Leisingera sp. NJS204: one gene and its partner. The protein of the gene in region 2 binds, or shares a complex with, the protein of the main gene of each other region. Links are inferred from orthologs where the notes say so. Each region holds a gene or a part of one and is shown on either strand. Other genes may lie near its edges. The genes, in order: dnaG and ETW24_RS12465.

Region 1 (15,131 bases), 260 kb from region 2 along the record:
CGCAGGTACATGCGCACCGGGTCATCGGTGCGGTCCAGCTTTTCAGCCTGGGCGCCGGCCAGCGCAACCTCGCGCGGGCCTTCGGTGGTCACAAGGTCGGTGGTGCCCTTGTTCTCTTCTTCTTCGGCCTCTTCGTCCTCGATGATGTTGATGCCCATTTCGCTGAGCATCGACATCACGTCTTCGATCTGTTCCGAACTGACCTGATCCGGCGGCAGAACCTGATTGAGCTGATCGTAGGTGATGTAGCCTTTCTCGCGGGCCTCCGCGATCATCTTCTTGACCTGAGTCTGGCTCATGTCGAGTGAGATTTCGGCGTCCTGATCATCAGGTTTGCGGTCGTCGGTGTCTTTGGCGGCCATTCATTGCTCCTACTCAGGGGCTGCGGGGCGATTCGGGTCGCGCGAATCATTAGCGCGATTCTCTGATTCGTCACCCCGTTTACCCAATTTTCCTGTGCTCTTCCTTAGCAAAACGCAGAATCAGGCAATCTGTGTCATTTACCGGAAAAGCCGATCCGATCCAAAAGGGCGCCGAACGCGTCGCGCTCATCCCGGCTGAGCCGCGCGCCGTTCTCGCCCACATCATACTGCGCCTGGTCTTCATTCTCGCTGCGCACTGCCTTGTTCTTGGCCTCGGCTGCCTGCCGCAACCGCCAGGTCAGCGCCTCATCTGCAAGGCCGTCCAGATCTTCTTCGGCCTCTGCCAGTTCCGCGTCCAGCCCGCGCCGCGCCTCAAGCTTTGCCAGCTCCTCGGCCAGGGTCATGCTGGCCAGTTCGGTGTCGCCGGGTTTGCGCAGGCAGGGGGTGATTGCGACATGGCGAAGGCCAAAGAGGTTTTCAAGGGCATGAGGTCCCAAAGACCAGTCGATTTCTTCGCGCAGACGCTCTGGCGCGCCGATGCCATAGCGCAGCACCATATCCCGCAGCACCGCCAGATCCGGATCGGCGCATTGCAGGCGCTCAAGGCTGGTCTCGAATTCGGGGATCACAGCCGGGGTGGTGATTGCCGTGGCCAGGATCACCGCTTCGCGCATGGCGGCAAAAAACTCGTCTTCGGCACCTGCCACCAGCGAGGCACGGGTGGTTGCGCGCGGCTGCGGAATCGGGCCAAAGCCCTTGCCGGGTTTCCACGGCGGACGGCTGCCATCGCGAAAGCCGCCGCTGCGGGACCCGCGCTGCTGGAAACCGCCGTCGCCGCCGTCGCGGTTACTGCGGTTGCCGCGAAACAGCTGCCAGCGCATCTCCTTGACGTCTTCGCCGTAATGCTTGCGGATCGACGGGTCGCGGATCAGCTTGATCTTCTCGCGCAAGGATTTGTCCAGCGACGCCTTGCGTTCGGGGCTGTCGAAAACTTTGCCCTCGGTCTCGCGCTGCCACAGCAGCTTGACCATCGGCATCGCCTGATCCAGCACCGCCTGCACCGCCTCCGGGCCTTTACTGCGGATCAGGTCGTCGGGGTCCTTGCCTTCGGGCATGATGGCAAAGCGCAGGGATTTCCCGGCCTCTAGCAAGGGCAGCGCCAGATCAATCAGCCGCATGGCGGCGCGGATGCCCGCCTTGTCGCCGTCCAGCGCGATGATCGGCTCATCCGACATCCGCCACAGCATCTGCAGCTGGTTTTCGGTGATCGCAGTGCCCAGCGGCGCCACCGACGACTGAAACCCGCCTTCGGCCAGCGCAATCACATCCATATAGCCCTCAGCCACGACCAGCGAGGACCCCCGCCCCGAAGCCGCCCGCGCGGGCCCGTGGTTATACAGGCTGCGGCCCTTGTCGAACAGCTCGGTCTCGGGCGAGTTCAGGTATTTGGCGTTGTCATTGGGGTCCATCGCCCGGCCGCCAAAGGCAATTGCGCGGCCGCGCGCATCGCGGATCGGGAACATGATCCGGTTGCGGAAAGTGTCATAAGGCTTGCCGCCCTTGTTCGAGGGTTTGGCCAGCCCGGCGCCGATGATCAGATCCTCGGGCACGTTCTTGCCACGCAACCCGTCCCACAAGGCCTGCCAGCCATCAGGGGCAAAGCCGATTTCCCAGCGGTCCAGCGCCGGCGGCGTCAGGCCGCGGCGCTGCAAGTATGTACGGGCGTCATGGGCAGCGTTGGTTTTCAGCTGCAAGCGGAAGAACTGTACCGCCTGCTCCATCACTTCGGCCAGCAGTGCCCTGCGGTCCTGCTTTTCCTGCGCGCGCGGGTCGCGCTTGGGCATTTCCATGCCAGCCTCTTGCGCCAGGATCTCCACCGCCTCCATGAAACCGACGTTCTCGGTCTCCTGGATGAATTTCAGCGCGTCGCCTTTGGCGTGGCAGCCGAAGCAGTAATAGAACCCCTTGCGGTCCTCTACATGGAAGGATGCGGTTTTTTCATGGTGAAAGGGGCACGGGCTCCAATAGTCACCCTTGCCCGGCTGCGACTTGCGCTGATCCCACATGACCTTGCGCCCGACAACATCAGAGATACTGACTCGGGTGCGCAATTCATCCAGAAAGCCGGGCGGCAGGGACATATCAGTTCGACTTCAGCTGTTTCTGCATCGCCTGGATCTGATCCCAGTTCTGCAGGCACTGTTCCTCGAAGGCCGCACCAAGATCAACGTCGCGCAGGTCGCGCCGTTTCATCGCATAGACATGGTTTGTCAGCTGCGGAATCGCCTTGGAATAGGTCTCAGGCCAGTCCGGTTCGCTGTCCAGCACCGCCTGCTCCACCTCTTCCTGTTTCACCCGGTCCAGCCGCGCCTGCTGCACCGCGGCCATGACTTGGCCCTGGTACTTGCAGCTTTGTTCTTTGGTTTCAGAAGCATAGGCCGGAGCCGCCAGTAGGGCGGCTGCTAGGGCGATGCGGATCATAGATGCGCTCCGGGAATCAGTTGGTGATCCCCAAAGGTTACCCCCGCGCCGCGACAGCTTCCATCGCTGTTTTCAAATCATGCACAAGCGTTTTTGCCATCGAGCGGAACACCATGATCTGAAACGCCTGCGGCCCGGTGCGGGTCACCGAGGCCATCATGTGCTTCAGCTCGGTCCGTGCAGTATGGCCGCGCTTGAACACCTGGTTCCGCAGATCAACCGGCACCAGCCGCGCCAGCACGTCCTCAGCGCCAGCGCCTTCCAGCCGCACCACGGCCCAGGCGTCGCTCTGATCCGTCAGCGCGGCGTGCCCCGCTAGCTTGGCATCCGGCGCAAGCCCCATCAGCAATGCCATGTCCCGCCCGAACCAGACCGCGCGGCTGCCGGCCTTGCCAGTCGCACGGTTTGCCGCCGGGAAGGCCATGCCATGGGCCGTTTCCAGCGCTTTGCTCAGCGCCTCCTGCTGGCCCTTGAACGGGGCCACGGTCCACATCGCACCGGGATGTTCCTCGGTCAGGCTCATGCCGCCGATGGTTGCCGGAACCAGTCCTTCACAGGGACTTTTTGCAATCAGTTCAGCCACGGGCACGCCCTCCTTCGGGGTCAAAGAACACAGGCGGCACAACTTCGCACAGGGTATCAACACCGCGCATGTGGTCAACCAGACGCACAGTTTCGCCGATCCGCTCCGGTCCTTCTTTCAGAAAGGCCAGGCCAATCGGGCACCCCAGCGCCGGCGAATAACCGGCCGAGGTCACGTAACCCTGATCATAGATCCGCTCGACCGGGTCGCCCGGCGTGAACAGATGGGCCCCGGCAGTGATCTCCTTAGCCGCACCAACCGGCTTCAGGCCCACAAGGCGCATCCGGTCCTCGGCCATCAGCCCCTCGCGGGTGGACATCGGCTTGCCCAGAAAATCCTTCTTCCTGGACATCATTCCCTGCAGCCCCAGGTCAATGGCGGTCACCGTGCCGTTGATCTCGGCATGGGTGATCAGACCCTTTTCGATCCGCAGCACGTTCAGCGCTTCCATCCCATAGGCACCGCCGCCCATCGCCTCGGCCCGCTTCAGCAGCTCGCGGAACAGGCTTTCACCATAGCGCGCAGGAACGGCCACCTCATAGGCGTGCTCGCCCGAGAAAGAGATCCGGAACAGCCGCCCCTTAACGCCCAGCACAGTCGCCTCGCCACAGCCCATGAACGGCCAGGTTTCACCATTCACATCTTCGCCGATCAGCCCGTTCAGCAGCTCCCTTGATTTTGGCCCGGCCACGGCAAACTGTGCCCATTGCTCGGTCACCGAGGTAAACCGCACGTCCCATTCAGGACGAAGCACCTGGCTGACATACTCCATATGCGCCATCACCTGCCCCGCGGCGGCGGTTGTGGTGGTCATGACATAATGGTTTTCACCCAGCCGCGCGGTGGTGCCGTCATCCATGACAAAGCCGTCTTCGCGCAGCATCAGCCCATAGCGGACCTTGCCAACTTTCAGCGTGCTGAAGGTGTTGGTATAAAGATGATCCAGGAACTTGCCTGCATCGGCGCCCTGAATGTCGATCTTGCCCAGGGTGGAGACATCGCAGATGCCCACCGCATTGCGCACGCACGTCACTTCCCGGTCGCAGGACTGGCGCCAATTGGTCTCCCCCGGCTTCGGATAATAGGCGGCGCGGTACCACAGCCCGACCTCCAGCTGATGCGCGCCGCGGGTGTCGCTCTCGCCGTGCGACGTCAGGAAGCGCTGCGGTTTAAAGCCCTCATCCGTGGCCCCTGCCCCAATGGCACCAATGGCCACCGGCACAAACGGCGGCCGGAAGGTGGTGGTGCCGGTCTCGGGGATCGTCCGCCCCGTCGCATCCGCCAGCACCGCCAGCGCTGCAACGTTTGAGTTCTTGCCCTGATCGGTTGCCATCCCTTGGGTGGTGTAGCGCTTCATATGCTCGACCGAGCGGAAATTCTCGACCGCTGCCTGCTTCACATCCTTGACGGTGACGTCGTTCTGGAAATCGAGCCAGGCGCGGCCCTTGCCCGGCACCGCCCAGAGCGCCGCAATACGGTAAGGATCATCCTCCGCATCCGGCAGATCACCGGCAGCGGGTTTCAGGCCCAGCGCTTCCAGTACCTTAGCCGCAGCATCCGCGCCTTCGCGCAGCGCGCCTGCGGTGGAGAACGTACCGTTACAGGCGCCCGCCGTAACCATCCCCGGCACGGCGCCCTCTGCGGGAACAAAGGCCAGCGCATCGCGTTTCCAAACGGGGCGGCTGTTCAGGTGGCAGGTCAGATGCACCGAAGGGTTCCAGCCGCCGGACATCGCCAGGCAGTCGGTCTGGATCTTCTCCTCGCCCTTGACCGAGCGCACAGTGATGCTGTCCACCCGATGCCGTCCGGCGGAACCGCAAACCTGCGCGCCCTTGATCACCTGATACGGGCCGCTGTCCGGCGCCTCATGGCGGCTGTCGATCACCGCCGCGATGTGGACGCCTGCATCATGCAGGTCGCGTGCGGTGCGGTGCGCCTGATCGTTGTTGGCAAAGACGGTGACCCGCTCCCCCGGCGCCACACCCCAGCGGTTCAGATAGGCGCGCACGGCGCCCGCCATCATGATGCCAGGCCGGTCATTGTTGCGGAACGCCACGGGACGCTCGATCGCGCCTGCTGCCAGCACCGCATGTTTGGCAGCGATCCGCCAGAAGCATTCGCGCGGCAGGTGGCTGCCTTTCAGCGAATGGCGCCGCGGCAAATGGTGCGAAACCCGCTCCAGCGCGCCATAAGTGCCCTGATCATAGGCGCCGGTGACAGCAGTGCGGGTCATCAGCCGCACATTGTCCATCGCCTCAAGCTCAGCCAGCACGTCCGCGGCCCACTCATGGCCCGGCTTGCCGCTGACGTCTTCGCGTTCCGCCAAAAGACGCCCGCCCATGCGGCTGTCTTCCTCTGCCAAAATCACATCGGCCCCGGCCCGGCCCGCAGTCAGCGCCGCCATCAGCCCGGCAGGACCCGAACCGATCACCAGCACATCGCAAAAGGCAAAGGCTTTCTCGTACCGGTCCTGATCCGCCTCGCCCGACAGCGCACCAAGCCCTGCCGCATTGCGGATCATCGGCTCATAGAGCTTTTCCCAGAACGCAGCCGGCCACATGAAAGTCTTGTAATAGAACCCTGCAGTAAAAAACGGCGCCGCCAGGTCATTGACCGCCATCACGTCACGTTCGACCGAGGGCCAGCAGTTCTGGCTGCGCGCCTCCAGCCCCTCGAATATTTCTTGCTGGGTCGCGCGGACGTTCGGATCCTGCTGGCCGCCGGTGCCGGTGGTCACCAGTGCGTTCGGCTCTTCGCTGCCCGCGGTCAGCACCCCGCGCGGACGGTGGTATTTGAACGACCGCGCCATCAGATGCACATCATTGGCCAGCAAGGCAGCGGCCAGCGTGTCCCCTTCCAGCCCCATCAGATGGCGGCCATTAAATGAGAACGTAACCGGCTTCGCACCCTGGTTCAGCCCCTTGCCTGGAAGTCTCATGCCTTACCTCCCAGCCCGGCCTCGGACGCCAGCTGCACCGCCAGAATCTCATGGGTCGACGTATTGCGAGTGACCTTCAGCCAGGAATTGCAGCCCATCTCGTGATACCACAGCTCATCCAGCGGTCCCGCCGGGTTTTGCCGCAGGTTCACATACTCGTGCCAGGCATCCAGACCAGCGCCTTCAGCCGGGCGCACTACTGCTGCACCTTTGTAATAGAATTCGCGGCGGTCCCTTTCGCCGCAGAGCGGACAGGCAATCCTCATGACCAGCGCCCTTTCATCTTTCTGAAAAAACTCCCGCCGGAGGCAAACCCGGCGCATTCAAAACGCTTAGTGCAAGTTATGCTGCGCACCGGTCCCCTCCTCATCCATCAGGCCATGACCGCTGCGGAAACGGTCGAGCTTCAGTTTGGTTGCTGCCCCATGCGGGCGGTCCGTGGCGATCAGATGGGCATAGACATGGCCTGACGCCGGCGTCGCCTTAAAGCCGCCGTAACACCAGCCGCAATTCAGATAGAGGCCGCCAACCGGCGAATGATCGATAATGGGCGAGCCATCCGGCGTCATATCCATAATGCCGCCCCAGCTGCGCAAGAGCCGCGCCTTGCTGACCGCCGGCACCATCGCCACAAAGCTCTCCATCGTGTGCTCCACCATCGGCAGGTTCCCCCGCGCGGCGTAAGAGCTGTAGAAATCCAGGTAGCTGCCAAACACCAGCCCGCCCTTATCCGACTGGCTGATGTAGAGATGCCCTTCGGCAAAGGTGATCACATGATCCACGATGGGTTTCAGCCCTTCGGAAACAAAGGCCTGCAGCACGTGGCTTTCAATCGGCAGGGTCAGACCCGCCATCGCCGCCACCTGGCCGGAGCGCCCCGCAGCGGCCAGCGCCACCTTCTTGGCCCGGATCGGTCCGCGTGCAGTCTGCACGCCAACAACCTTGCCGTTCTCCACGTCGATGCCGGTGACTTCGCAGTTCTGGATCAGATCCACCCCGCGCATATCGGCACCGCGGGCATACCCCCAGGCCACCGCGTCATGTCGCGCAGTGCCCGCCCGGCGCTGCATCAGCCCGCCCATGATCGGGAAGCGGTTGCTGTCAAAATTCAGGAACGGCGCCAGCGCGCGCACCTGTTCGCGGCTCAGGATCTCAGCATCATCACCCTGGTTGATGATCGCGTTGCCCCGCCGCACTGCGGCGTCGCGCTGACCGTCATTGTGGTAGAGGTTGAGGATGCCGCGCTGCGACATCATCGCGTTGTAATTCAGGTCCTGCTCCATCCCTTCCCACAGTTTCAGCGAGTGGGAATAAAACTCGGAATTGCCCGGCAGGTAGTAGTTGGCGCGCACGATTGTGGTGTTGCGCCCCACATTGCCGCCGCCGAGATAACCCTTTTCCAGCACTGCAACATTGGTAATGCCGTGTTCTTTGGCCAGGTAATAGGCGGTCGCCAGACCGTGGCCGCCGCCGCCGATGATCACCACGTCATATTCGGACTTGGGCGCGGGGTCGCGCCAGTGCGGCGTCCAGCCCTTGTTTCCGGTGAGCCCCTCTTTGAGCACACGCCATCCCGAAAACCGCATGTCGTCCCTCCCCGTCAAATCACTTCCGGTGCCCGGAAAAAAGGTGACCCGGACCCTGGCGGCATTGCTACCCGCTTTCGCCTGCTGCTCATAGCCCCAAGGATCAATTTGCGGCAGTCCAGCCCGGCTTCGCTGCAAAACACACGAACTAATCACATGTGTCTAGTAGTAATTGCGACAGGTCGTGACGTATTCCGATTCACTAGCGAATAAAAACGGGGCGGAGAGTTTTCCCTCCGCCCCGGCTTTAATCAAAGTGCCCGCTGGCTGGTCAGAGACCCTTGGCGTGATAACTTTTGGCGACCTTGTCGATCGACACCAGATAGGCGGCAGTACGAAGGTCGGTGACATCGTCCCGGCTGTGCCAGACCTCACGCATCGACTGGTAGGCCACCCGCATAGTGTCATCGAGGCCCGAGCGCACAAGTTCCAGCTCACCCGCGCCCTTAAGGTACTTGTCCTTGAAATTCGGCGACATCGACCAGGTATTGCCCATCACGTCGTCCAGACGCTGCAGCTCGTCGATCACCAGCTGGTGGCGCGCCTCTTCCTGGCGGCGCTGCATGCGTCCGAAACGGATGTGGGACAGGTTCTTCACCCACTCGAAGTATGACACCGTCACACCGCCCGCGTTGGCATACATGTCGGGAATGATCACGGTGCCTTTCTTGCGCAGAATGTCATCCGCACCGGCAGTCACCGGACCGTTTGCAGCCTCGATGATCAGCGGCGCCTTCACGCGTTCGGCGTTGGACAGGTTGATCACCCCCTCCAGCGCCGCCGGGATCAGGATGTCGCAGTCTTCTTCCAGCAGCAGCGCGCCGTCTTCCACATACTGGGCATCCGGGTAGCCAGCCACGCCGCCATGCTTGACGATCCAATTGCGCACCGCCTCGACGTCCAGGCCATCGGGGTTCGACAATCCGCCGTCCCGTTCGATGATACCGGTGATCCGCGAACCATCTTCCTCGGACAGGAATTTGGCCGCGTGATAGCCCACGTTGCCAAGCCCCTGAACGATGACCCGCTTGCCATCCAGCTTGCCGCTCAGGCCAGCTGCTGCCTTGTCTTCCTCGTAACGGAAGAATTCCTGCAGCGCATATTGCACGCCGCGGCCCGTGGCCTCGACCCGGCCCGAGATGCCGCCGGCATTCAGCGGCTTGCCGGTGACACAGGCCTTGGCGTTGATGTCGGTGGTGTTCATGCGCGCATACTGGTCCGCAATCCAGGCCATCTCACGCTCGCCGGTGCCCATGTCGGGCGCTGGAACGTTCTGAGAGGGATGGATCAGGTCGCGCTTGGCCAGTTCATAGGCAAAGCGGCGGGTGATCAATTCCAGTTCGTGCTCTTCATATTCGCGCGGATCAATGCAAAGCCCGCCCTTGGAGCCGCCGAACGGCGCCTCCACCAGGGCGCATTTATAGGTCATCAGCGCCGCCAGCGCTTCGACCTCGTCCTGGTTGACACCGGTGGCATAACGGATGCCGCCTTTGACGGGCTCCATATGTTCGGAATGGACCGAGCGGTAGCCGGTGAATGTATGCATGGCGCCACGCAGGCGCACCCCGAACCGTACCGTATAGGTCGCGTTGCAGACCCGGATCTTTTCCTCCAGCCCCGGCGGCAAATCCATCAGGGACACGGCCCGGTTAAACATCAGGTCCACGCTCTCGCGGAAGCTCGGCTCTGTGCGGCTGCTCATCTAAAATCTTCTCCGTGCTCAAACATCGACTCGATGCCGATGATGCCTTCACTCTATGCAGAGAAGATTAAGGAGTGCGACCTTTTTGACCATTCCCTGCCAAAAAGATTCGCATTTTAGCGAAAGACTCACGATTCGCCGCTTGCCCGGAACCATTGTTCCGCAGACTGCAACAACTCCGCAGGATACCCGGCAATTGAAACCCCAAATCACTACAATCACATGTTTTTCGGCGCAAACCCGCCCCAATTCCGCCACGTTCGGCAGCCATTAATTATGTGTAAATTCCGCGTCTAGAGCCGGGCTGATCTGTTCAAGAACCGGCGGGGGGTGTTTAAATGCATAGACGTCACAAGGGGTCCACAGCGCTGAGCAGCCCGCTCATGCAGCGGTGTCTGGCCGGTGCTCAAACCTACCTGCGGGAAGAAGATGGTGTTCTGGCCAAACCGATGATCGGTACTTTCCTGGCTATGGTTGCGGTGGGCGGAATTGGCGTGGACCTGATGCGGATGGAACGCGACCGCACCATGCTGCAGTACACGCTTGACCGGGCGGCACTGGCAGCGGCGGACCTGGATCAAGAGAAGTTACCTGATGCAGTCGTGCTGGACTATCTCTCGAAATCCGGTCTTCAGGAGTACTATCAGGCACCCTGGTGGGAAGCCGGCTTGGGTTTCAAGAAAGTGCAGGCCACGATCGACACAACCTTTCCCACCCACATGCTGGGTTTCGCCGGTGTCGATGAAATGCCGCTATATGCCACCTCCCGAGCTGAAGAGAGCATCGACGGTCTGGAAATTTCACTGGTACTGGACGTATCCGGTTCGATGACCCGTAACAGCCGCCTGACCAATCTGAAGGCTGCGGCCAAGGATTTCATCGACACCATGGTGGCAAACACCACCGATGGCAAAATGTCGATCTCAATCGTGCCTTACGCCACCCAAGTTTCGGTCCCGGAAAACCTGATCGGCCAATACGCTTTGGACGAGTTGCACGACTATTCGTATTGCGTGAACTTTGATGGCTCGGATTTCAGCACAACCAGCCTGTCCACCACCGCACCGCTGGAGCAAACAATGCATTTCTCGCCCTGGTCCAGCAATGACCGGCGCGATAACGGCGATTTGGTTCAATCCCCTGTCTGCGTTGCCGCTTCGGATAGCTCCCGGGCGATCCTTCCCTTTCAGAAGGATGCCGCAGCTCTCAAAGCCTTCATCGATGGTCTTTGGGGTGGCGGCAACACCTCCATCGACATTGGGATGAAATGGGGTACGACCCTGCTGGATCCTTCAGCCCGGCCCGCGATAAACGCCCTGACCGCCGGTCCGGATGCGTCTATTCCAAGTGATTTCTCAACCCGTCCCTCGGAATACACAGACTCGGATACCGTCAAAGTGATCGTGCTGATGACAGATGGCCAGAACACCTCGCAGTACTATGTCGAAAGCGACCATCGCGAGGGCGACTCCTACGTCTGGTATACGGAAACGAGTCCCGGCAGTGGCGTTTACTCAACACTCAGGCCATCGACCGGCAGCTATTACTGGCACAATGGCGGCGGCTGGCAGGACCATCCGTTCGGTGCCGGGAACGACACAGTCTGCACCAACTCTTATAATGGCTACTGTTATGGTTACACAACCGAAAGCGGCACGCCGGTCCGGCTCTCCTATTCCGATTTGTTCGCGCAGACGCCGCTCAAATATCTGTACAAATATATCTACGCCGACTGGATGGGCACATCTTCCGCCCGCAGCGAGTGGTATTACGGCGTTTACGACTCCTACGGCAACTCGGAAAAGAACACCCGCACCCGCAGCATCTGCGAAGCCGCCAAGGATCAGGGCATCATCGTCTACACTATCGGCTTTGAGGCGCCCAGCAACGGGGTGGCGGTGCTGCAGGACTGCGCCAGTTCTGACTCCCATTATTTTGACGTGCAAGGCCTGGAGATCGCCGATGCCTTTGCCTCCATCGCAACCTCAATCCGCCAATTGAGGCTGACCCAATGATCCGCTGCATCACACAAAAACTGCGCCGGTTCAGGGCACACGACGATGGCAACGCCTCTGTTGAGTTCGCCATCGTCATCCCCGCCTTCCTGCTGGCACTGATGTCGACCGTGGAGCTGGGGCTGATCAATCTGCGCCACTCGCAGCTGGAACGCGCCCTGGACCTGACTGTGCGTGACATTCGCCTGAATACCGGCGCCAATAAAGACCACGCGCAAATCCGCGACGAAATCTGCGAACTTTCCGGGTTCATAGACGACTGCGCGTCATCTCTGAAGCTTGAAATGGTGCGAGCCGACCCGTTCAATTGGACAGGGATTGATCCAGATCCGGATTGCATCAACCGGATCGAAGAAGTGAACCCAGACGTAACCTTCGAACATGGGCAATCCAATGAGCTGATGCTGATCCGTGCCTGCATGAAGTTTAAGCCCATCCTGCCAACCTGGGGATTGGGACAAAGCCTATCCAAGGATGATGACGGCCGGATCAGCCTGACCGCCGCATCCGCATTTGTTCAGGAACCGAGGTGAGCCATGCTGACTGCCCTGATACCGAAATTTTCCGGCCAAGCCCTGCCCCGCAATCTGCGCATCTTCCGCTGCAGAACCGAGGGGAGCGTATCGGTCGAATTCGCACTCTATGCCCCCCTGTTATTGGCCCTGTTTGCCTCCATCTACACGTTCTTTGACGCCTTCCGCCGCGACAGTGTCAATCTCAAAGCTGCTTACACCATCTCAGACCTGATCTCGCGTGAAACAACGGCGATCAACGACGACTATATCGACAGCATGTACGAAATGGCGCAACTCCTGATCCGGCAGGATTCACAGCTTGGCCTTCGGGTTTCAGTGGTTCGCTGGGACGACGATGACGCCAAATACTATGTAGATTGGTCCGAAGTCCGCGGCACGTCCGATATCACATGGACTGACACCACCATCAACACTGTCGCCGGCAAACTTCCGGACATGCCGGATCAGGAACGGGTCATTCTGGTGGAGACCTTCAACGAGATGGAGCCTGCCTTCAATGTCGGCCTGCCGACGCTGAACCTGGACAATTTCATCTTCACCCGCCCGCGTTTTGCCCCGCTTGTCGTTTTCGAAGGCAGCGCCACCGGTTCCGGCAGCCACAATGATGGCGGTGAAAGTACCGACTGAGCCAGAAGCGCGGCCTTATTGGCCGCGCTGCGCCATCATCGCCGCCAGGATTTCCGACATCGCCTTGCCTTGCGATCCCGGCGTTACCCCGCCAATGCCGATCCGGCGGCCCGACCGCCACCACAGCCCGGGCATCCAGATCCTGGAGCCTTGCGCACCGGTCCGGATCAAAAACCCGTTGGACGGCTTAAAGGCAAAAAAGCCGCGGTCGATGGCTTTGATATCTTCAACCCTGGCAATCAGCTGGCCATTTGAACAGCGCAGCTCCTCTGCTGTCAGCTCGATCCGGTGCACGGTTGCCTGCCACATCCGCACCGCCAGCCACAGTGCCGCTGCGCCAACCGCCAGCAGAAACACCAGCCATGCCGGAGACGGCGGCGCCGCGAAGGCGACATAAAGCAGCAGGCAGCCGGTCAATCCCAGCATCGCCGTGCCCATGATCCGCCGCCCGCCGGAGGCTTCTATTGTGGCCAGGACCTCATTGCTCATCCGCTGCTCCCCTTGCTGCTGCGCCGGCATAAACCGGATTTGCCAAAGAAAACAGCCCCCGCCGGAGCAGGGGCTGGATGCGGCCGTGCAAGCGGGGAAACTTATTCCGCAGCAGCGCGGCGCACGACCACCTCATAGCCCGGCTCTTCCGGTTCGTCGTCAATCAATTCCTGCGGGAAACCCGGCGCGGTGACGGAGAGGCCGGTGGCCTCTTCCAGACGCTCGATCATCCGGTCGGACTGCGCCCGCTCGCCATAACGGCGCTGGCCGTCCTTCATCATCTCGATCATCAGCGGCGACAGCTCCAGCGGCACATTGCTGCGGTCCGCCAGGGTCTGGAACAGGCCGATGTCCTTCATCACCAGATCCATGGTGAAGTTCACATTGCGTGATCCGGACAGGATCAGCTGGCTTTCGGTCTCATGCGCAAAAGAGGTGCCCGACGACATCGAAATCGCCTCAAACGTCATGCCCAGATCCATGCCGCTGGCCTTCATCACCGTCAGCGCCTCGCAGACCGCCAGCATGTTGATATTGGCCAGATAGTTGGTCATCACTTTCAGAACCGACGAATTGCCGACCTCGCCCACGTGCAGAATGCGGCGCCCCATGGTTGTCAGGATCGGCAGAATACGGTCGAACGTCGCGCGCTCGCAGCCCGCATAGATCGATATATTACCGGTGTCAGCCCGATGGCAGCCGCCGGACACAGGGCAGTCGACCGGCTGACCGCCGCGTTCGGCAATCAAGGCGCCCAAGCGCTTTACCTCAGCCACATCGGTGGTGGACATTTCCATCCAGACCTTGCCGGGCTGCACATGCGGTAGCATCTCGGTGACCACCGCATCGGATGCCGCCGGGCTTGGCAGGCAGGTGATGACCGCATCGCAATCCTGCATCATTTGCGCCGGGCTGCCGCCTGCTTTGGCACCGCGCGCCACAAAGGACTGCACCAGATCCGCATCCAGATCGTGCACGGTCACGTCCAGACCGTTGCGCACCAGGCTGCCGGCCAGTTTGCCGCCAACGTTGCCAAGGCCGATAAAGCCGACTTTCATGTCCGTCGCCATGTCGAATGTCTCCTCCCGGGGTATGTCTTTGCGATATGGCTAGCTTGACCTCCGCCAAAATTAAAACGAATAATAAAGCGGTCTGACCCTAGGAAAATTTGCAGCACTAATGTCCGACCTGCCCAATCTCGTCTGGCTGCGCGCGTTTGAGGCCGCCGCCCGTCTGAAAAGCTTCACCGCTGCGGCAGAGGAGCTGGGGCTGACCCAGGCCGCCGTCAGCCATCAGGTGCGCAGCCTGGAGAAAAGCTTTGGCATCACTTTTTTTACCCGCCGGTCGCGCCATCTGGAACTGACAGAGCTGGGCCATGCCTATTACCCTTCGGTGGCGCAGGCGCTGACCGACATCGCGTATTCCACCCGCGGGCTGCTGGGGCATGCGCAGACCCGCACGGTGACGATACGGGCACCGGTCTCGACTGCTGTCCTATGGGTGGCGCCGCGGCTGGGGGTGTTCCACGCCGCCAATCCGCATATCCGCATCCGGCTTATCTCTGCCGTCTGGGCCGACAGCACCCAGGACGAGGACGTGGATATCGACCTGCGGCTCGGGCCATCCGGCTGGTTCGGCCGCCGTGCGCATCTGCTTTCAGCTGAGACCGTGATCCCCGTGGCGCAGCCGCAGCTGGCAGGACGGATGCGGTCCGTGGACCAGCTGTTCGACCAGACGCTGATCCATATCCATGGCTATCAGGACCATTGGCTGCGGTTGTCCGAACAAGAAGGCGTGCCGCTGAAGGACCGC
Region 2 (15,095 bases):
TGACCTATGTGCGCAAGAAGCCCAAGGGCTATGGCAAAAACGCCCGCATCGAGGGCGCGATGAGCGAAGGCGAACGGGTGCTGCTGGTCGAGGATCTGACCACCGATGGCGGATCGAAGCTGTCGTTTGTCGATGCGATCCGCGAGACCGGCGCCAGCTGCGGCCACACCGCAGTGATTTTCTATTACGACATCTTCCCGGAAACCACCAAGACCCTCGGCGATCACGGGGTGGAACTGCACTATCTGTGCACTTGGTGGGATGTGCTGGCCGAAGCCCGCGCGCAAGGCGCGTTCAGCACCGAGACGCTGGATGAGGTGGAAACCTTCCTGAAGGATCCGCGCGCCTGGCAGGACGCGCATAAATCCGCTTAACGCCAGGGAAAGCGTTACGGGGCGGCCTGTGGACAAAGCCGCCTCGAATCATATTCTGCGCCAATTGAAATGCAGATATAGACTTCTTCCCAGATCGCACCACATCATATAGTCTGCATAGGGCAGGCATACTGGCCTTTCCGGTAAACAGCCCACAGGCCCCGTGCGGATATCCACAAGGGATCCACAGAGATTCCCAGATAGGAGAAACGCCCTTGGCGCCCTATAAGGCGGGCTTAGTGACGAGAGCAGTGATGAACGAAATTACCCCTTTCGACGGCGATATGCCGCCTCCGGCCCCGATGCCGGAACCTGCCGCACCGCAATCTGCGATGCCGGACAATGAACTGCCGCATTCGGTGGAGGCGGAACAGCAGCTCTTGGGCGCGATCCTGACCAACAACGAGGTCTATGACAAGATCGCGCTGATCATCGACTCGTCGCATTTCTATGATCCGGTGCATGCCCGGATCTATGAAGTGGCCGCGGCGCGGATTTCCAAGAACGCGCTGGCCTCGCCAGTGACGCTGAAGGCGTTCCTGGAAGACCACGAAGGGCTGAAGGAGCTGGGCGGTCCGGCCTATCTGGCCAAACTGGCCGGCGCGTCGATCTCGGCCTTTGCGGTGCGGGATTACGCACAGATGATCTACGACCTGGCGATCCGGCGCGAGCTGATCGCCCTGGGCCACAGCATTGCAGAAAAGGCGCGCCGCGTTGACGTGGCATCAGAACCTAAAGAGCAGATCGTTGAGGCAGAACAATCGCTGTATCAGCTGGCCGAGCAGGGCCAGACCGAAAGCGGTTTCAAGTCGTTCCTGAAAGCCGTCACAGAAGCGGTTAATGTGACCAACGAGGCGTATCAGCGGGGTGGCGGCATGGCCGGCATCTCGACGGGCCTGATGGACCTCGACAAACAACTTGGCGGCCTGCATCCCTCGGACCTTCTGATCCTCGCGGGCCGCCCCTCTATGGGGAAGACGTCGCTGGCGACCAACATCGCCTTTAACGTCGCCAAGGCCTATAAACGCGGGATAAAACCCGACGGTTCGGAGGGCGCACTGGACGGCGGCGTGGTTGGCTTCTTCAGCCTCGAGATGAGCGCCGAGCAGCTGGCCGGGCGTATTCTGGCGGAAGCGTCTGAGATTTCATCGCACAAGATCCGCCAGGGCGACATGACCGAAGGCGAATTCCGCCGCTTTGTGCAGGCGGCCAAGGATCTGGAAAGCTGCCCGCTGTTCATTGACGACACGCCTGCAATTCCGATTTCGCAGCTGGCCGCACGGGCACGCCGCCTGAAACGGACGCATGGGCTGGACCTCCTGGTGATCGACTATCTGCAGCTGTGCCGCGGCATGGCCGAAAACCGGGTGAACGAGATTGCCGAAATCTCGATGGGGATGAAGGCGATTGCCAAGGAATTGAACATCCCGGTGATCGCGCTGTCGCAGCTGTCGCGTCAGGTGGAGAACCGCGAAGACAAGCGCCCGCAGCTGTCGGACCTGCGGGAATCCGGCTCGATCGAGCAGGACGCAGACGTGGTGATGTTTGTGTTCCGAGAGGAATATTACAAGGAACGGGAAAAGCCGGGCGACCACGAGCTGGACAGGATGGAAGAGTGGAAACAGGCGATGGAGAGCCTGCACGGCAAGGCGGATGTCATTGTCGGCAAACAGCGCCACGGCCCCATCGGCACCGTGACCCTGACATTCGAGGCGCAATTCACCCGCTTTGGCAACCTGGCCAAAGCCTGGCAGCAGGGGCAGGAAGACTACTGATCCCGGCCGGTTTGGACCGGTGTCCGGTCTACCTGTGCCAGGGCCTGGCAGGTAACAGGATTGTCAGTGCCCCGGCACCAGCCCGGTCCGCTCCCCCCCGCTGGACCGGGCTTATTTGTTTGATGGCGGCGGAGCTCTGCCGCCATTACGGTTTTTCCCACTTGACCTGCGGTCTCCCCATGTCATGAACACCGCATGAGCACGGCAAGATTGACAATCAACCTGGATGCGCTGGCCACCAACTGGCGGAATCTGGATGCGCTGACCACCTGCGAAACCGCAGCCGTGGTCAAGGCGAACGGCTATGGCCTGGATGCGGGCCGCGTCGGCAAGGCGCTGGCCAAGGCGGGCGCGCGCAATTTCTTTGTGGCGGCGGCGGAAGAAGGCGGCGCGTTGCGCCGTGCGCTTGGCCCCGGCCCCGGTATTTCGGTGTTTTCCGGCCATATGGCGGGTGACGCCAAGCTGTTGAAGGATTTCCAGCTGACGCCGATGCTGAACTCATTGGACCAGATGCTGCGCCATTTCGAGGCCCTGCCGGGCCATGCCTTCGGGGTGCAGCTGGACAGCGGCATGAACCGGCTGGGGATGGAGTATAGCGAATGGGCAGCGGTGGCCGAGATCGCCCTGGGCCAGAATCCGGTTCTGCTGATGTCGCATCTGGCCTGCGCCGATGAGCCCGGCCACGCGATGAACGCGCAGCAATTGCAAACCTTCCGCGATATGACCGACGGGCTGGAGATCCCCCGCTCGCTGGCCGCCACCGGCGGCATGCTGCTGGGGGCGGAATACCATTTCGACCTTTGCCGCCCCGGTATCGGGCTATATGGCGGGCTGCCGTTCAAGGACGCGCTGCCGGTTGTGCAGCTGGACCTTCCCGTCATTCAGCTGCGCGATCTGGAGCCGGGTGAGACTGCCGGTTACGGCAACAGCTGGACAGCCAAGCGCCCCAGCCGCATCGCCACCGTCGCCGCGGGCTATGCCGACGGGCTGCACCGGGCGATGGGCAATGGCGGCATCCAGGTTTTTGCGGGCCGCACCCCCTGCCCGGTCGTAGGCAGGGTCTCGATGGATCTGATAACCGTGGACGTGACCGATCTGGCTGAGGTGCCTGAGGCGCTGTCGATCCTCAATGAGCAGCAGACCGTGGACACGCTGGCCGATGCGGCCGGCACCATCGGCTATGAGATCCTGACCTCTACCGGTCACCGCTATGCACGGACTTATCAGGGATGAACCCTATTGCCCTTCTGGCCCGGCTGGGCCGCACCGCATTGGCCGGGCTGTCTGCTATTGGCCGCGCCGCACTGTTTGCGCTGCGCGCCTTCAGCCATATGGTCCGCCCGCCCTACTACCCGCGCGAGCTGCTGCAGGCGCTTTTGAACATCGGCTGGCTGTCGCTGCCGGTTGTCGGTCTGACAGCGATCTTCACCGGCGGCGCGCTGGCGCTGCAAATCTATGCCGGCGGCGCGCGCTTTAATGCCGAGGCGGTGGTGCCGCAGATCGTCGCCATCGGCATGGTGCGCGAGCTGGGCCCGGTGCTGGTCGGGCTGATGATCGCGGCACGGGTAACCTCATCCATCGCGGCGGAGATCGCCACCATGAAGGTGACCGAGCAGATCGACGCGCTGGTCACACTTTCGACCCATCCGATGAAATACCTGGTCGCACCCCGCGTGCTGGCGGCGCTGATCACCGTGCCGGTGCTGGTGGGGGTCGGCGACATTATCGGCATCATGGGCGGCTATACGGTGGCGGTGCAGAACCTCGGTTTCAATTCGGCGGCCTACCTGAAGAACACCGTAGATTTCCTGGAGCCGCTCGACATCATCTCCTCTCTGGTCAAGGGCGCCGCCTTTGGCACCATCGCGGCGATGATGGGCTGCTATTACGGCATGCAATCGGGCCGCGGCGCCCAGGGCGTGGGCCGCGCCACCAAGGGGTCTGTTGAATCCGCTGCAGTGCTGATACTGGCCGCCAACTTTGTTCTGACAGGGGTGTTCTTCTCGCTATGATCCGGACATGCGGGACACTCGCGTTAGCAGTCGTTCTGGCTGGCTGTGCTCAGCCGGAATATAGAATTGTGCGAGATAGCACTTTCAGCTCAAAAGCCCCTGCAGGTGTGAACGACGCCCGCCTCCGTTCAGTCGCCTTTGAAAAGTTGCACGGTTCCACTCGTTCTCAGGCCATTTCCTTCCTAGTGGAAGATGGCTTTCATTGCTCAAACGCAACTTGCACGTACGTCGCTAACTACAAGCGCAGCACTGCGGAAATCTGGTTTGGCCTCATCCCGCCCGGAGAGAAAGTGCTTGATGACCGGTATGCCTCCTAAATCACATATCAGGTCCAAGTTCTCAACGATGCCGTTCAAAGCCTTGAAGATGTCAGCGCGGATTTTCGCTTGGAACGAGGAAAAGTGCCATGGCATCGCAGCCCCCGCCCCACGGATTTTGAGGTGATCAATGATTAGAATGGAAAACGTTCGCAAATCCTTTGGCGACAATGCTGTGCTGAACGGCATGAACCTGGAGATCCCCAAGGGCACCTCGATGGTGATCATCGGCGGCTCCGGCACCGGAAAATCGGTGGCGCTGAAAAGCGTGCTGGGGCTGATCACCCCGGACTCAGGCGAGATCTATGTCGATGGCAGGCCGTCCGGATCCGGCGACCGCGACAAGTTCCTGGCGCGGTTCGGGATGCTGTTTCAGGGCGGTGCGCTGTTTGACTCGCTGCCGGTCTGGCAGAATGTGGCCTTCCGCCTGCTGCGCGGCGCGCTGAAACGCCCGGCTGAGGAAGCCCGCGGGATTGCAATTGAAAAACTGCGCCGGGTGGGGCTGAAATCAGACGTCGCCGACCGCCTGCCCGCCGAGCTGTCAGGGGGCATGCAGAAACGCGTCGGCCTGGCCCGCGCCATTGCAGCCGAACCCGAGATCATCTTTTTCGACGAGCCGACCACCGGTCTGGACCCGATCATGTCCGGCGTGATCAACGACCTGATCCGCGAGATCGTGGTGGAGATGGGTGCGACCGCGATGACCATCACCCACGACATGACCTCGGTGCGCGCCATTGCCGACAATGTGGCGATGCTGCACGGCGGGGTGATCCAATGGACCGGCCCGGTGGCCGAGATGGACGCCTCGGGTGATCCCTATATGGAGCAATTCATCCACGGCCGCGCGGAGGGGCCGATCGAGGCGGTGAGGTAATGGACTTCGGGATCGCATTTTGGTTTATTATCTTTCCTGCTTGCTTCGTCGCAAGCACATGTCTGACGGTGACCTTTGGCAAACGGTTGCGCCGTCATACAAAATTGCAAAGAACAGGCCTTCTGGCGATATTCTTCGGTTGTCTACCGCTCGGCCTCGACCTTATCTACAGTCTGGCTTATTGGCTTCTGGAATTGGGCCCTGCCCCGCTTGCCAAGGCCGTAATCTCAACGACGCGGGCAGTCACCGTCGGCATTCCGCTTAACTTGGCACTCTCATTTTACGCACTGACAAAGTGGACGTTGCCCTGGCACAGCGCTTCCATCATTTTCTGCAACACAATTTTCGGTATGCTCGCTTTGCTCTTTTTTGATATTTTCTAGCATCTGCAAAAAGGCCAGTCGCTTCCCAACCGGCAGGGCCTCCCCTTTTTATTTCACAAACACTCCGGCGAGAGGCATCCTTAGCCTCCATATATGCTGCCGCTACGGTTTTCAGGCCACTTGCCCGCTTTTAAATCCGGCCCCGCACACACAATTCCAAATGGGATAGCAGAAACGAGCCGCCATGATCCTCCGCCTCCTCACCCTGTCGCTGCTGATCCTTTACCCCGTCGCATGGTTCGCGCCGCTGATGCGGGCGGGGCTGCTGCCGATCTTCGGCCTCAGCGAAATCTCGGTGCTTACGGGGCTGCAGTCCTTGTGGGGCAGTGATGCGGTGCTGGCGCTGATCGTGACATTTTTTGCGATCTTTGCGCCCTACCTCAAAACCATCGGGCTGGCGCTGGTGCAGTGGGATCTGCTGGACAGCAAGGTGCAGCCGGTCCTGCATGTGTTGGGCAAACTGGCAATGGCTGATGTTTTCCTCATCGCGCTTTACATCACGCTGGCCAAGGGGATCGGCCTCGCGACCATTGAGACCGCCTGGGGGTTGTACCTGTTCACGGCATGCATCCTGGCCTCGCTGGGGCTGGGGATGCTGACTGAACGCACTGCAAAGATTGGCAAAACACCGGACTGAAAGCTTGATCCGGCGCTGAACCGCTCCATTTCGTAGGGCCGAACACCTGTATCGCAGGGGTCCGGCATGCTGCGCCCGGTTGACGGGCGTCCCCCGCAGCCTGCCGGCCCTGCATCTGTTGCATTGCTGCTGGAGGGGGACCTATGTCCGGCGTTCAATCAATTCTGTTCACTGCCCAGACCGTATTCATGCGGCTGACGTTCCTGCTGATCTGCTTTGGCGCGCTGGCGGCACTTGCGGCCACCGGACTGTCGGCCACGGGCATCTGGCCCTGGCTCAGCCTGCAGGCCGGGGTTGGCGCTGAAATTTACCCGCAGGCCGGGATTGCCGCACAGATCACCCTGACGGCGCTGGCGGTTATGCTGGCTTTTTTCCTGCCTGCCAACGGGCGTATCCTGGCGCTGGAAACCTCGCACCGGCGGTTTTCGCTGCAGATGGAGGACGTGCTGCAGGCCTATCAGCTGGCCCATGCCGCCGACCGCGCCGGGATCTTTACCCTGGCATCAGAGTTCGACGCGGTGAAGGAGCGGCTCGCCTTTCTGCGGTCGCACCCCGATCTGGCCGGGCTGGAACCGCAGGTGCTGGAGGTGGCGTCGCAGATGAGCCAGGTCAGCCACGAGCTGGCAGAAACCTATTCCGACGCCAAAGTATCCCGCGCCCGGCTGTTTCTGCAGCAGCGCCAGGAGGAGCTGGAGACCTTCAAGGCACGGCTGGAAGATGCCCAGATCGTCATGCATGAGCTGCGCCAGTGGTCCCGCGATGTGGAGATCGAGGAAAGCATCGCCAAATCGCATCTGGGGCGGCTGCGCGGCGAGCTGTTCGAATTGCTGCCGGAACTGTCGGCGCAACTGCAAAGCCCGCCGGACGGGTCTGATCCGCATTCCGGCAGCGTCGTGCCGATCCAGCCGCCCCGCCGCGCGGACTGACGCGCTCTGCGCTCCTTGCGGAGGACGCGTCAAAGGGGCGCTGCCCCCGGCCCTTGGAGGCCTCCCCCGGGGTATTTTCAACCAAAAAGAAGCCCGCTTCTTCTGGCCCCAGATATCCCGGAGCGCGAGGCAGAGCCTCGCTTTTGCCGTGACAGCCCGCACCAACCGCACGTCAAGGTTCACGGCCCTTGAACAAAACAGAAACATCTGCCACTGATCCGGCATGGCAAAAACATCTTTCTCCTGCTCGGCCTGCGGCGCGAGCTTCTCCAAATGGTCGGGCCGCTGCGAAGGCTGCGGCGAGTGGAACACGATTTCCGAGGACAAGGGGCTCAGCTCCGGCCCCTCGAAGAAGTCGCTGGGCGTCAAACGCGGGCGCACCATCCCGCTGAGTGATCTTGCAACCCGCGAAACCCCGCCGCCGCGCGCCTGCTGCGGCGTGGGGGAACTGGACCGGGTGCTGGGCGGCGGCCTGGTGGCGGCCTCGGCCATTCTGGTCGGTGGCGATCCGGGGATCGGCAAATCCACCCTTTTGCTGCAAGCGGCGGCGCGGTTTGCCAAGGCCGGTGTCAAGACCATCTATGTCAGCGGCGAGGAAGCCAGCGCCCAGGTACGGATGCGGGCGCAGCGGCTGGGGCTGACGGATGCGCCGGTGCAGCTGGCTGCCGAGACCAACCTGCGTGATATTCTGACGACGCTGGAAGCGGAGAAGCCGCAACTTGCTATCATCGACTCCATCCAGACCATGTGGTCCGACCACGTGGACAGCGCGCCGGGGTCGGTCAGCCAGGTGCGGGCTGCTGCGCATGAGCTGACCACCTTTGCCAAACGCAACGGGGTGTCGATCATCATGGTCGGCCATGTCACCAAGGACGGCCAGATCGCCGGCCCCCGCGTTGTTGAGCATATGGTCGACACGGTGCTCTATTTCGAGGGTGAGCGCGGCCATCAGTTCCGCATCCTGCGGGCGGTCAAAAACCGCTTTGGCCCGGCGGATGAGATCGGCGTGTTTGAAATGACCGGCGGCGGGCTGGCTGAGGTCATCAACCCCTCGGCCCTGTTTCTGTCCGAACGCGGCGAACCGTCGCCCGGCTCAGTGGTGTTTGCAGGGATCGAGGGCACCAGGCCCGTTCTGGTCGAGATGCAGGCACTGATTGCGCCCTCGCCCCATTCGCAGCCGCGCCGCGCTGTTGTCGGCTGGGATTCATCGCGGCTGGCGATGATACTGGCTGTCCTGGAAGCGCGCTGCGGCATCCCGTTTGCAGGTCTGGATGTCTATCTGAACGTGGCGGGCGGCATGAAGATCTCGGAGCCTGCGGCAGACCTTGCGGTGGCCGCAGCGCTGCTGAGCGCGCGGGAAGACGTGGCTTTGCCCGCCGATACGGTGGTTTTCGGAGAAATTTCGCTATCCGGAGCCCTGCGCCCGGCCCCGCAGACCGAAAACCGGTTGAAAGAGGCGCAAAAACTTGGTTTCACGGCGGCGATTGCCCCTGGCGGCAGTAAAACTGTGTCCGTGAACGGTCTGAACTTGCGAAAGTCCAGCGATCTGGCCGGTTTTGTTGGCGAATTCTTCGGGGCCGGCTAAGGTCGCAAAAAATTTATCGCAGGCAAACGGGCGAGGGACATGGAAGGTTTCACAATCATCGACGGGGTCGTGGCCCTGGTCATCGTCGTATCGGCGCTGCTGGCCTATTCACGCGGCTTCGTACGCGAAGCGATGGCCATTGCAGGCTGGATCGCCGCGGGCGTGCTCGCCTTTATCTTTGCGCCGCAGGTGGAACCGCTAATGGCGGAAATTCCAGTGATCGGTGAATTCATCGCCGACAGCTGCGAATTGTCGATCATCGCGGCCTTTGCCGCGGTGTTTGCCCTGGCGCTGATCGTGGTCTCCTTCTTTACGCCGCTGTTTTCCACCCTGGTGCAGCGCTCTGCGCTTGGCGGGCTGGATCAGGGCACGGGTTTCTTCTTTGGCGTCTTGCGCGGCATTCTTTTGGTGGCGATTGCCTTCTTCCTCTACAATGTGGTGATGACCGGGCAGAGCTTCACAATCGTTGACGAAAGCCGTTCGGCCGAAGTGTTTGAGCGTTTGATCGGCAAGATTGAGGACCGCAACCCGGAGCAGGCATTGGGCTGGGTCACCGAGCAGTATGAAGCGCTGATCGGGTCCTGCGGTCAGTAATACCTAAGGATTACCACCTTAAGACAGATACGCGGGCGCCCCTTGGGCGCCCGTTTTGCTTTGAATTCAAAGCGTTCACACAGTTATCCACAAGCAGCCGGGCTGGATGGTTAACGAGATAATTGATGGTTAACGTCTTGTTAACCAAAAGGAATCACGTGCAGAGCGAGCAAAATCCGGATCATCAAACTTGCGGTAAATCTTAACAAATCCTCAGCCTGCCCCGTCAAACAGTTAACAATCCTCCTGAAATGGCGGCTTTTGTCCCGGAAAAATCGCGCCATCCCGAAATGCGACGCACGGCCGCCCCAATTTGGTCCCAATTCCGGGGCCTGATGGCTTCAACGGCAAAACGCCGGGCTAAGACGCTCAGAAGGGACGACACAATGCAGCTGGACCACACCACAGATTTTGCTGACTACCAGCCGGTTGATGTGCTGCTGCTGACCAATCCGCTGCCGCACACACTGTCTGCGGCCCCTGCCCCGAAACGCAACCGTATCCGCAGCGGCGGCTTTCTGCCCGCAACGCTGGTGGAGACCGAAGAAGGCTTTAAGCAGGCCCGAGACGTGAAGCCCGGCGACAAGGTGTTCACCTTTGACGGCGGCGCCCAGGAAGTGAAGGCGGTCCGCCACGCAGTGCCGCGCCTGACCACATGCATGCATGTCCCGGCCGGCGCCCTGGGCAACGATACCGACCTGATGCTGCCCTCGGACCAGAAAGTGGCGCTGGAAATGGACACTGCCGAGCGCCTGTTCGGCCTGCCGGTGGTGGTCACCAAGCTGATTGCTCTGACCGGTTACAAAGGCATCACCGCAGTTGCGCCCGAGCGTCTGGGCCGCATCCATTTCGAGTTTGAAGAAGAAGAGCTGGTCTGGGCCGAAAGCGGCATGCTGCTGCCCGCAGGCGATGTTGCTGAAGACTCGGCCTTTCACCAGCTGTCGCTTTCCGAGACCCGCCAGGTGCTGGCCAGCGACGAAGGCCGCGCCCTTTCAGCAACCGGTATGGGTGAAACTGACGCCCGTCTGCCGTCCCCGCTGGACAACCTGCTGGACCGTATTCTGGCAGCCTGATCACCGGGGCCAAGCCCCCAAGACTTTCCCTCCCCCCCTCGGGCCCGTCTTTGTGCGGGCCTTTTCTTTGCAGGACGCGGCCACCGGGCGGGAAGAACAGCATCCTGACCGCAGAACGCAACTGGCTGACAATCGGCCGCATACCGCACATAACCGGGAAAATGTTTCGCGCAGCAGCGTCATTTCAAAAAAAATTGCCCGGAATTTGAATGTGTGCCAGCATCAGCGCAGGCGCCGAGACGCATGACAGAACAAATGGCGCCCGTTTCAGGGAGGATTTGACGATGAATTTGCGGCCCGACCCCACATTCCATGCCACCCCCAGGCTAGCCATGGAAGCCCCGGCCGAGACGCTGGCTTTTACCCTTATGCTCAGCCCCGATGGTTCGCAGCCTGACGGGCTGGCGGTTGTCGATGTGGATCCGAACTCGGACAGCTACGGCGACATCGTGCATCAGCTGATCATGCCCAACAAGGGCGACGAATTTCATCATTTCGGCTGGAACGCCTGTTCTTCGGCGCTGTCGCCGCTGACCGGACACGCGTTTCTGGAGCGGCGCTATCTGATCATTCCCGGCATCCGCTCCAGCCGTATTTACGTGATTGACGTGAAGGAGCCGCGAGAGGCGAAGATCCACAAGATCATCGAACCCGAAGAACTGTTTGCCAAAACCGGCTATTCCCGCCCGCACACCATTCATTGCGGGCCTGAGGGCATCTATGTCTCAACCCTGGGCGGCGGCGGCGAAGACGGCACTGACGGGCCGCCGGGCATCTTTATCATGGATTGCGAGACTTTCGACATTCTGGGCCGTTATGAGATGGACCGGGGCGCGCAGGACAAGCATTATGACTTCTGGTGGAACCTGCCGCGCGATTACATGGTGAGCTCCGAATGGGGCCTGCCGCCGCAGTTTGAAAACGGCATCGTGGCCGAAGATCTGCTGAGCAACAAATACGGCCATTCGATCCATTTCTGGAATCTGCGTGAGCGCAAGAACGTGCAGACCATCGACCTGGGTGAAAACCACCAAATGGCGCTGGAAATCCGGCCCGCGCATGATCCGTCCAAAGATTATGGCTTTTGCGGCGTGGTGGTGGATACCACCAACCTGCAGGGCGCGATTTTCACCTGGTGGCAGAAGGATGACGGCACATTCGAGGCCAAGAAGACCATCACCATCGACCCGCGGCCCGAAAAACCCGAAAACCTGCCGCCGCTGCTGCAGGGGTTTGAGGCGGTGCCGCCGTTGGTCACCGATATCGACCTGAGCCTGGATGACAAATACCTGTATGTGGCCTGCTGGGGGCTGGGGGAAATGCATCAGTATGATGTTTCTGACCCGATGAACCCCAAGCTGGCCGGCAAGGTAGAATTGGGCGGTATTGCCCGCGGCGCCAAGCATCCGAACGGCAAGGGCTTTGCCTATGGGCCGCAGATGGTTGAGATCAGCCGCGACGGCAAGCGGGTCTATTGGACCAATTCGCTTTATTCCACCTGGGACGACCAGTTCTATCCTGATGACGAAGGCGGCCAGATGGTGATGGCCAACGTGGGTGACGGCGGCGGGCTGGAATTGGATAAAGATTTCTATATCGACTTCCCCAAAGGCTACCGCAGCCATCAGATCCGGCTGGAGGGGGGCGACTGCTCTACCGACAGTTTCTGCTATCCCTCCGTCTGACGGGTGACGGAACTCTCAACGGCGGCGGCCCTGTGGTGGGCCGTCGTTGCCTCGGGGCTTTATCACGGGGTGAACCCGGGGATGGGATGGCCGCTGGCGGTCTCTTCTGCGTTGATGGAGCGCCGCAAAACCAGCCTGTTCAAGGCGCTGCTGGCGCTGGCCTTTGGCCATCTTCTGGCAATGACTGCGATCCTGCTGCCGTTTTCGGCGCTGCTGTGGCTGACGGAATGGCATGTGGAAATCCGCATCGGTGCGGCCTGTCTGGTGATTGCGCTGGGGGGGTATCTGCTGATCAACCGACGACATCCCCGCTTTCTGGCGCGGGTGCCGCCGTCGCGGCTGGCGCTGTGGTCGTTTCTGGCAGCGATGGCGCATGGCGCCGGGCTGATGCTGGTGCCGGTCTATCTGGGTCTTTGCGGCCCGGACGAAAGTGCAGGCCACGCCGCCGCCTTTACGCTGATGGGCCGCAATGCCGGTATCGCCGTCACCGTGGCCCTGGCCCATACCCTTGCCATGACCGCAGCCGGCGGCGCGCTGGCGCTTGGCGTTTACCACTGGCTGGGGCTGAAGTTCCTGTCCAAGGGCTGGTTCAACCTGGATCTGGTCTGGGCGCTGAGCCTTATTCTGGTGGGGGCTGTTTCATTGCTGACGCTGCATTGATGCCGCCGCCGGGAACATCCCTCCCCGTCCCCGTTGCCGCGGTGCGGCATCGGATTTGTGATCCTTTGATGACAGCCGCGGCGAAAGGCACTATGTGAGGGCCGGAACAGGAAACGGATTCGGAGCCACACCGCCTTGCCGCTGCTGCAGACGCTGCCCGCCTGCCCTTGTGGATCTGACCTGACGCGCATGGCGCCGGGATTTGGAGACGCATTCGGCGCCTTGGCTCCGGCCGGTTTGCCGGTATGGCCGCTTGGCGCGGCTGGGTCAGCCGGATTGGCGCAAGCGACGCAAAATGCGCTAGACTGCCATCCGAGCCGCTTCCTTCAGCAACCGAACAGCAAAGCCTAAGTGGGATTGGAGCCAGCCAATGTGCGGGATTTTGGGGATCGCAAGCCGGGACACAGATGTCTTTGCGGAGATATATGACGGGCTGTTGATGCTGCAGCACCGCGGCCAGGACGCCTCGGGGATTGTGACCTACACCGGTGAGTTCTTTCGCGAGCGCAAGGAAAACGGCCTGGTCAAGGATGTGTTCGGCCCGCAGGATGCCGACACCCTGACCGGCAAGACCGGCATCGGCCATGTCCGCTATCCCACCGCGGGCTCGCTGAGTGCGGCCGAAGCGCAGCCGTTCTTTGTGAACGCGCCTTATGGCATCTATCTGGTTCACAACGGCAATATCACCAATACCGCCGAGCAGCGCGAAAAGGTGACCGGTAAGTACAGCCGCCATCTGCGCACCACGTCCGATTCCGAAATCATGCTGAACGTGCTGGCCGACAAGGTGGCTGACGCGATCAAGGTCAATGGCAACGCCGAGCCGGTCCGCAACATCTTTGCCGGTGTGAAGATGACCATGGAGCGGATCCAGGGCGCCTATTCGGTGCTGTGCATGATCGCCGGTGTCGGCATGCTGGCGTTCCGCGACCCCAATGGCATCCGCCCGCTGTCCGTGGGCAGACGCCCGGCACAAAGCGGCGGCGAGGATTTCTGCTTTGCCTCCGAAGACGTGGCGTTCGGCATCAACGGGTTTGAAAAGATCCGCGACGTAAAGCCGGGCGAGGCCATTCTGGTTGATCTGGACGGCAACATGCACAGCTTCCAGGCGGTCGAGGGCAAGCTGACCCCCTGTATTTTCGAATATGTCTATCTGGCGCGGCCTGATTCGATGATGGACGGTGTGTCGGTCTACAAAACCCAGCTGCGCATGGGCCAAGCGCTGGCCAAGCAGATCCAGGACGCGGGACTGGAAATCGACAGCATCATCCCGGTACCTGATTCGGCGCGCCCCGTGGCGCTGGAAGTCGCCAACTCCACCGGTATCCGCTACCGCGAAGGGCTGGTGAAGAACCGCTATGTGGGCCGGACCTTTATCATGCCGGGCCAGGCAGAACGCCAGAAGTCGGTGCGCCGCAAGCTGAATGCCATCCCGCTGGAGTTCAAGGGCCGCAACGTGCTGCTGATCGACGATTCCATTGTGCGCGGCAACACGATTAAAAAGATCGTGCAAATGTGCCGCGATGCGGGCGCCAAGAAGGTCTATATCGCCTCTGCCTCACCGCCGGTGAAATACCCGAACGTCTATGGCATCGACATGCCGACCAAGCACGAGCTGATCGCAAACGGCCTCAGCATCGACGAAATCCGCGAAGAGCTGGGCGCCGATGCGCTGTTCTACCAAAAGCTCGACGACCTGATCTGGGCGGCGCAGGAAGGCAACCCGGACATCCAGGGCTTTGACTGCTCCTGCTTTGACGGCAACTACATCACCGGGGTGACAGCTGAATACCTGGATGCGCTGGAAGGCAGCAGCCGGGTCAGCGCCAAGATCCAGGACATGCCGGCCCCCGGCGCCTCCTGGAACGCCTCTAAACTGGCAACCGGCTGAGGCTGGCGTCCCCGCGTTCCATGGGGGTTTGAACTTCCGGCCTCATCCGCGTATGAGGGCCGCCAACAGTGCATGGGGAGGCGCTGGCCGTGACGGCCCGCGCCTTTTCCTATGCTTCCAGATGAAAGGCCGCCTTTTGGACGCGCATCTTGCCCGCATGCTGACCTCTCCGCGCCAGTGCCGCTGCTGCGGCGCTACCTTTGCGCAACTGCTGAGCCTCAGCTGCGACCGGCCCGACATCTGTTCCGAGGATATGGAGGTGGAGGACAACTCTGCTGTGCTGGCCACCCGCGGCGATATTCTGAC

The links.
Region 1: the proteins of ETW24_RS12465 (region 2) and dnaG are in contact, whole or in part, in a crystal structure (PDB 2R6A), measured with the Geobacillus stearothermophilus proteins. The link is inferred for Leisingera sp. NJS204 from one-to-one orthologs. Residues at the interface, in WP_033016901.1 of Geobacillus stearothermophilus: Ser13, Glu15, Ala16, Gln18, Glu91, Leu92, Asp94, Ala95, Val96, Pro97, Thr98, Ala99, Ala100, Asn101, Tyr104, Tyr105, Ile108; in WP_049624496.1 of Geobacillus stearothermophilus: Lys456, Leu457, Leu458, Pro459, Ala460, Asn463, Ala464, Leu467, Leu535, Leu536, Ile537, Ala538, Gln544, Glu545, Asp548, Tyr549, His552.

Annotation. Positions count from the first base shown.
Region 1 is NZ_CP035417.1:2,793,325-2,808,455, forward strand. What follows is about bases 1-2,924. They hold dnaG (DNA primase), read right to left. Parts: upstream 2,504-2,924; coding sequence 497-2,503; downstream 1-496. Other genes in these bases: rpoD (RNA polymerase sigma factor RpoD), read right to left, coding at 1-362; ETW24_RS13760 (hypothetical protein), read right to left, coding at 2,505-2,843; ETW24_RS13765 (sarcosine oxidase subunit gamma), read right to left, coding at 2,881-2,924. Outside these bases: more of ETW24_RS13765, read right to left, coding at 2,925-3,426; ETW24_RS13770 (sarcosine oxidase subunit alpha family protein), read right to left, coding at 3,419-6,364; ETW24_RS13775 (sarcosine oxidase subunit delta), read right to left, coding at 6,361-6,630; ETW24_RS13780 (sarcosine oxidase subunit beta family protein), read right to left, coding at 6,697-7,950; ETW24_RS13785 (Glu/Leu/Phe/Val family dehydrogenase), read right to left, coding at 8,222-9,652; ETW24_RS13790 (pilus assembly protein TadG-related protein), read left to right, coding at 10,036-11,667; ETW24_RS13795 (TadE/TadG family type IV pilus assembly protein), read left to right, coding at 11,664-12,200; ETW24_RS13800 (pilus assembly protein), read left to right, coding at 12,204-12,830; ETW24_RS13805 (hypothetical protein), read right to left, coding at 12,846-13,319; ETW24_RS13810 (NAD(P)-dependent oxidoreductase), read right to left, coding at 13,421-14,377; ETW24_RS13815 (LysR substrate-binding domain-containing protein), read left to right, coding at 14,499-15,131. UniProt on the Escherichia coli protein: RNA polymerase that catalyzes the synthesis of short RNA molecules used as primers for DNA polymerase during DNA replication.
Region 2 is NZ_CP035417.1:2,533,011-2,548,105, forward strand. Bases 1-2,888 are described here. They hold ETW24_RS12465 (replicative DNA helicase), read left to right. Parts: upstream 1-628; coding sequence 629-2,149; downstream 2,150-2,888. Other genes in these bases: ETW24_RS12460 (orotate phosphoribosyltransferase), read left to right, coding at 1-374; alr (alanine racemase), read left to right, coding at 2,345-2,888. In the rest of the region: more of alr, read left to right, coding at 2,889-3,382; ETW24_RS12475 (MlaE family ABC transporter permease), read left to right, coding at 3,379-4,161; ETW24_RS12480 (ABC transporter ATP-binding protein), read left to right, coding at 4,609-5,355; ETW24_RS12485 (hypothetical protein), read left to right, coding at 5,355-5,738; ETW24_RS12490 (paraquat-inducible protein A), read left to right, coding at 5,923-6,375; ETW24_RS12495 (DNA repair protein), read left to right, coding at 6,519-7,301; DNA repair protein RadA, read left to right, coding at 7,525-8,886; ETW24_RS12505 (CvpA family protein), read left to right, coding at 8,926-9,480; ETW24_RS12510 (Hint domain-containing protein), read left to right, coding at 9,867-10,553; ETW24_RS12515 (selenium-binding protein SBP56-related protein), read left to right, coding at 10,838-12,238; ETW24_RS12520 (hypothetical protein), read left to right, coding at 12,242-12,898; purF (amidophosphoribosyltransferase), read left to right, coding at 13,269-14,789; ETW24_RS12530 (DUF2199 domain-containing protein), read left to right, coding at 14,947-15,095. UniProt on the Escherichia coli protein: The main replicative DNA helicase, it participates in initiation and elongation during chromosome replication. Travels ahead of the DNA replisome, separating dsDNA into templates for DNA synthesis.